Regions from separate parts of the Weizmannia sp. FSL W8-0676 genome, predicted to be linked through region 2. Evidence: predicted binding sites of a transcription regulator. Region 2 holds the regulator's gene; the other holds the start of a gene.
What was found. Region 2 encodes LexA, which represses DNA repair genes until DNA is damaged. Its sites were predicted from a motif close to CGAACATATGTTCG; they were not measured.

Region 1: recA (recombinase RecA) is a predicted target of LexA. The motif match lies at 1,406-1,419, and genes of this name have one in related genera.

What each region holds. Positions count from the first base shown of each region.
Region 1 covers NZ_CP151954.1:1,314,622-1,318,040, reverse strand. The annotation lists gene recA (recombinase RecA) at 244-1,311, opposite strand; gene NST20_RS06355 (competence/damage-inducible protein A) at 1,580-2,812, opposite strand; gene pgsA (CDP-diacylglycerol--glycerol-3-phosphate 3-phosphatidyltransferase) at 2,984-3,419, opposite strand, start outside.
Region 2 covers NZ_CP151954.1:1,627,327-1,630,745, forward strand. The annotation lists gene NST20_RS07895 (recombinase family protein) at 1-649, opposite strand, end outside; gene NST20_RS07900 (LysM peptidoglycan-binding domain-containing protein) at 646-984, opposite strand; gene NST20_RS07905 (hypothetical protein) at 959-1,117, opposite strand; gene lexA (transcriptional repressor LexA) at 1,192-1,812, shown strand; gene glnA (type I glutamate--ammonia ligase) at 2,031-3,368, opposite strand.

The DNA.
Region 1 (3,419 bases), 310 kb from region 2:
CTCCCTTCCGGAAACTTCCGGGAGGGTTTGCTTTCCGTACAGGAGAAAGTCGTTTTTAGAAAAATAAAATATACATATTAATTTTAAAGGTGGGAATTTTTATTGTCAAGTGAAGCGGAAAGATTGCCATCGTAATTTGTGTTGATCCCTTTCAGCCATGCAGCTTTTGCGGCGCAAAAAAGCCCGGTGGAAAAGGACGGCAAAAAGCGCCTGGATGCGGTCAGCATTTCAGGCGCTTATAGGTTACTCCAAATTCAATTCTTCCTGTCCTTCCACAGCTTCCTTTTCATCTGCAGCTTTTTCGTTTTCATGGGAACCGGCATCTTCCGCCAGGTCGTAATGTTCCCGGATTTTTGCGGCAATCTCGTTTTTCAAATCCGCATTTTCCTTTAAAAACTGTTTCGCATTTTCACGCCCCTGGCCGAGCCGCTCGCCGTTATAAGCATACCAGGCCCCGCTTTTTTGGATGATGTCAAGGTCGCTTCCCATATCGACGATCTCGCCTTCTTTTGAGATCCCTTCGCCGTACATAATATCCACTTCTGCCGTTTTAAACGGAGGCGCTACTTTGTTTTTGACAACCTTGATTTTCGTTTTGTTGCCGACAATGTCACTCCCTTGTTTGATCTGTTCGGCGCGGCGCACTTCAAGGCGCACGGACGAGTAAAATTTGAGCGCGCGTCCGCCCGGTGTGACTTCAGGATTGCCGAACATCACGCCGACTTTTTCCCGGATCTGGTTAATGAAAATCGCAATCGTGTTTGATTTGTTGATCGCGCCCGATAATTTCCGCAGCGCCTGGGACATCAGCCGTGCCTGGAGGCCGACATGGGAATCGCCCATTTCTCCTTCAATTTCCGCTCGCGGCACAAGCGCAGCAACAGAGTCAACGACAATAATGTCCACTGCGCCGCTGCGGACGAGCGCTTCTGCAATTTCCAGCGCCTGTTCGCCCGTATCCGGCTGGGACAGGAGCAGTTCATCAATGTTGACACCGAGCTTTTGGGCATAAACCGGGTCAAGTGCGTGTTCCGCATCAATAAAGGCAGCCTGTCCGCCCTGTGCCTGGACTTCCGCAATCGCATGCAGGGCAACCGTTGTTTTACCGGAACTTTCAGGGCCGTATATTTCAATGACGCGGCCGCGCGGGTAGCCGCCGACACCAAGGGCAATATCAAGCGCAAGCGAACCGGTCGGGATCGTGGAGACAACCCGGTCGGTCTGCTCGCCCAGCCGCATAATGGAACCCTTGCCAAATTGCTTTTCTATTTGTTTCAGAGCCTGGTCTAAGGCTTGTTGACGATCATTCACAAAATTTCCTCCTTTTATTCATCACGGACTCTTGAAAGCAATAAATCTATATCTATACTATACCCGTTTTTTCCGTGTTTGCCAAGCAAAATGTCGAACGCCTATTCGTCTCTTTTTTGCAAAAATCCGGCAAAAAAATGGGGTTTTTCCCCTGCAAAAATGGAAATTTCCCCGGCAAAAAGGGCCGAAAATTGAATTTTTGGCAAACAAATTTTTTTCGTAAAAAGGCCGCTTCCGCCATTTGCAATGAGCAGAAGCGGCTTTCGGACTAAAGCAGTTTCAGCAAATGCCAGCAGCCGTATTTCACCGATCTCGTGCGGACGTTGTTCCGGGATCCGGAAAGTTCCAACAGATAGGCGGCCGTTTCTTTCCCTTTTATGGCAATGCCGATCCACACGGTTCCCGGCGGATGGCCTTCAAGGGAGTCCGGGCCGGCCACACCTGTAAAACTGATGCCAATGTCGGCATCCATGATGCTGCGGATATTTTCCGCCAGTTCTTTTGCACACTGGCTGCTGACGGCGCCGTACTTGTCAAGTGTTTCTTTTTTCACTTTGGCAAGCTTCATCTTCGCTTCGTTCGAATAGACAACAACGCCGCCTTTCAGCATCGTGCTGACACCCTGGATGGACGCCATTTCCGCTGCAAATTTGCCGGCAGTCAGGCTTTCCGCGCAGGCCAGCGTCAGCTGTTTTTCTGAAAGTTTTTCAAACAGGGCCTCCATTAACGTCGTATCGTTATAACCGTAAAAATACGATCCGGCAATTTGCAAAATCTCTTTTTCCACTTGATCGATCATTTGGTTCGCCGTTGCCACCGACTGGTGTTTCGCCGTAATCCTGAGTGTCACTTCCCCTTCTTTCGCAAGCGGAGCAACAGTCGGATTGCTCTGGGTTTCCAATATTTGGCGGATTTCTGTTTCCAGTTGGGATTCGCCGATCCCGAAGAAACGGAGAACGCGCGATTCGATTTTTTCGATCGTTTCCAGTTCATCCTGGATCGCGGGACTGGCATAATGGATAAACATCGGTTCCAGTTCATGCGGCGGGCCGGGGAGCAGCATGTAATAGTGGTTTCGGCTTTTGGCCAGCATGCCCGGCGCCATGCCGTGGTCATTCGGAAACACTTTCGAGCCTTCAATGACAAGCGCCTGCTTTTTGTTGTTTTCCGTCATTTTTCGTTTTGTACGGATAAAAAACTGTTCGATGGAACGCATGGCATCTTCGTCTGTGACCAGTTTTTTTCCGATATGCGATGCAATCGTTTCTTTTGTTAAATCATCCTTTGTCGGACCGAGCCCGCCAGTAAAAATCAATAAATCGGCGCGGCCCTCCGCTGTACGAATTGCCGCTTCGAGCCGCTCTGCGTTATCGCCGACAACGGTCTGATAGTACACATCCACGCCGATTTCTGCCAATTGCGCAGCAATAAATGTGGCGTTTGTATTGGTGATCTGGCCAAGCAAAAGTTCCGAACCGACTGCAATTATTTCGGCATTCACTTTCCATTCCTCCCTCTCTTTTAAAGCAAAAAACGAACACATGGCGGCGCCAATCCAGAAGACCCGAAATCCGCCCCGCAATGCCGCCTTTTCCCGGAAATCCTGCGGCCCGTGCCGGGTTAGCATCAGCGCCGGCGGGCAAAAAAGCAGTGAGAGGCTCTCACTGCTTGGTTATTTCGAGCGGGCAAATACGCCCCGGTTTAAATAGAAATAATCAGCGCCTGACCAGATGGTAAAGATGAGCGCCACCCACAAAGCGACCAGATCCATGCGGAATGAGAGTGCCGAAAACGGGAAGTTATGCAACAGCAATAAAAGGATGGCAATGATTTGCGTCCATGTTTTGATTTTTCCAAGCATATTGGCTGCTGCAACTTCCCCGCCCTCTGCCAAAATTAGCCGCAAACCCGTCACGGCAAACTCGCGGGCAATGATCACGACAACAATCCATGCCGGCGCCAGCTTGAGCCCGACGAGCAAAATAAACGCCGTTGAAACAAGCAGTTTGTCCGCAAGCGGATCGAGGAATTTCCCGAAGTTGGTAACGAGATTGTATTTGCGGGCATAATGGCCGTCGATCCAGTCTGTCATGGATGCAACTGCAAAA
Region 2 (3,419 bases):
GATCATGCACCGTTTCCTCCATATATTCCCTGTAACGCCGGTGGACGGTTGCTTTTGAAACTTGATAGCCAAAACCGCGCATTGTCGCAGCAATCTCCTGAAAAGTCAGGCCGTTGTCCCGCAGGCGGATAATTTCTTCAACCGGCACTTCCTTCCTCTCCCTGCCGTCCGGATTCCGCTTTCCTTTTAAATTTTTTTCCGGGCGGTAGCCGTTTCTGACTGCGCGTTCCATCCCCCTTTTGATTTTTAAGTTATGCAGCTTTCGCTGGTACTCTTCAACCATGCTGACAATTTTCAACACCATTGAATCGGATTCCGAAAGTTCGAGTTCACCGTTTTGTGCATAACAATATACTTTGACCCCTTTTTTATATAAAAAATGGAGCAGTGCAATTTTTGCATTTCCTCTTCCAATCCGTGTTTCATCCTGCACCAGTACGGCGTCAACCTTTTCATTTCCAATGATATCAAGAAGTTCAAGGATACCGGGCCTGTCCAGGTCGTAGCCGCTTGCCCGGTCGCAGATCACCCCGGCCACTTGAAAACCGCGGGAATCCGAAAGCTTCTCCAGCTCTTCCCGCTGCCTCGCCAAAGAAGTTTCCTGGCTTTCTTTTTCCGTGCTTACTCTGCAATATAAAACAACTTTCATTTTTTCGTCTCCCATTGTGATTTCATCGCAAGTTCCCTTTTATCATCCCTGATTTCATTTTTTTCTACCGGAATGACAATTTTTTCGCCGGCTTTGATCATGTTGCCGTTAATCCCATTATGGCGCTCAACCCAGCTGATAAATGCTTCCCTCGACATTTTGCCCTGTTCTGCATACTGACCGGCGATATTCCAAAGCGTCTCGCCCTCTGTAACGCTGATTTTGATATAGTGTGGGGATGGATCCCGCAGACTTCCAATCATGAAAAATCCGAAAACAAGCGCAAGCCCTGCTAAAATCATAACATAATTATACTTTTTCCATAATCGTGACATCTCCATCTTCCTCCCGCGAATATTCGTTCGTCCAATCACCAGTTCTATTATAAAACGAACGCCTGTTTTTCGTCAACATTTTTTTCGAACTTACGTTTGTTTTATCTTCTGCAATGTGATATAATAATAGCAAATAATGGCATTCCTCCCGTTTGCGTCCCCGTACGCAGCGCGGGTGCCAAACAAAACTGCGACGAGGTGGATATAATGGCAAAACTATCAAAACGGCAACAGGCGATACTTGATTTCATCAAGCATGAAGTCAAAACAAAAGGCTATCCCCCTTCCGTGCGGGAAATTGGCCAGGCAGTCGGGCTTGCTTCCAGTTCAACTGTCCATGGCCATCTCGCAAGGCTTGAAAGCAAAGGGCTGATCAGGCGCGACCCTACAAAGCCGAGAGCGATTGAAATTTTGGACCATGATGAAGAAATACCGGCCCAAAATGTTGTCAATGTGCCTATCGTCGGAAAGGTAACAGCAGGCATACCGATTACGGCTGTAGAAAATATTGAAGAGTATTTTCCGCTTCCGGAACATCTTGTCCCGTCTGACGAGTCCGTCTATATGCTGGAAATCGAAGGGGACAGCATGGTGGATGCAGGGATTTTAAACGGCGATTATGTGATTGTCCGCTCCCAGCAGACGGCAAGCAACGGGGATATCGTGGTCGCCATGACAGATGAAAATGAAGCGACAGTAAAAAGATTTTTCAAGGAAAAAGACTACTTCCGGCTGCAGCCTGAAAACCAGACAATGGAACCGATCATATTGAAAAACGTCACCATTCTCGGCGTTGTCATCGGGCTGTACAGGCAAATGGTGCACTGATCAAAAAGAGGCAGTTTCGGCTGCTTCTTTTTTAATAGAGCATATGCGAGTTTGATGGCAAAAATGCCTGTGGCACTTGAGGTTTTCCGGGCTTCCAATCTATTTTTGAAGGAAAAAACGGGGCAATTATCGGGCATTTTGTTTTTCTGAGCGTGAGATGGGAAACTGCCCATTAAACAAAAACCCCTCAAAGCCTTACGCTTCAAGGGGTTTCTTGCTTAATACATTTCGATATACTGGTCGCGTTCCCATTGGTGGACTTGTGTGCGGAACATATCCCATTCAATTTCCTTTGCTTCAAGGAAGTGTTCGATGATGTGATCGCCAAGGGCGTCTACCATTACTTCATCCGATTTTAAGTTTTCCAGCGCCTGCAGCAGCGTGCCCGGGAGGTCGACAATGCCGGCTTCTTCTCTTTCTTCTTTCGTCATGACATAGATGTTGCGGTCGACTGGTTCCGGCGCCTGCAATTTGTTCGCGATGCCGTCAAGCCCTGCTTTTAACAGGACGGCGAGCGCGAGGTACGGGTTCGCAGACGGGTCAACACTGCGCACTTCAACGCGCGTGCTTAAGCCGCGGGAAGCCGGAATACGCATGAGCGGGCTGCGGTTGCGGGCGGACCAAGCAACATAACAAGGCGCTTCATAACCCGGCACAAGCCGTTTATAGGAGTTCACCGTCGGATTCGTTACGGCCGTAAAGTTCGGCGCATGCTTTATGATGCCGGCGATGAACTGGTATGCCGTATCGCTCAGCTGCAGTTCTGCATCGTTCGGATCATAGAATGCATTTTCTTTTCCTTTAAAGAGCGAAAGATTGGAGTGCATCCCGGAGCCGTTCACGCCAAACAACGGTTTCGGCATAAACGTCGCATGCAGGCCGTGTTTGCGTGCAATTGTCTTGACCACCAGTTTAAAGGTCTGGATATTGTCGCATGCCCTGACAGCATCCGCATATTTAAAATCAATTTCGTGCTGGCCAGGCGCAACTTCATGGTGGGATGCTTCAATTTCAAAGCCCATTTCCTCGAGTTCCAATACGATGTCGCGCCGGCAGTTTTCGCCAAGATCCGTCGGCGCCAGGTCAAAATAGCCACCGTTGTCATTCAGCTCAAGGGTCGGTTCATTTTTTTCATTCAGCTTAAAGAGGAAGAATTCCGGTTCAGGCCCAAGATTAAAACTCGTGAAGCCAAGTTCTTCCATTTCTTTCAATACTCGCTTCAGGTTATTCCGCGGATCTCCTTCAAACGGGGTGCCGTCCGGATTATAAATATCGCAAATCAGGCGGGCAACTTTCCCTTTCTCAGCCGTCCACGGGAAAATAACCCATGTATCATAGTCCGGATACAGATACATATCCGATTCTTCAATCCGGACAAATCCTTCAATCGAAGAGCCGTCGAACATGATTTTATTGTCGAGCGCTTTTTCAAGCTGGCTGAGCGGGATTTCGACGTTTTTAATCGTCCCTAAAATATCCGTGAACTGCAAGCGGATGAATTTCACATTTTGTTCTTCGGCATTCTTCAAAATATCTTCGCGTGTAAACTTAGGCATGAACAGTATTCCTCCCTTTAGGCAATAAAAAGTATATATCTAAGCTATAAA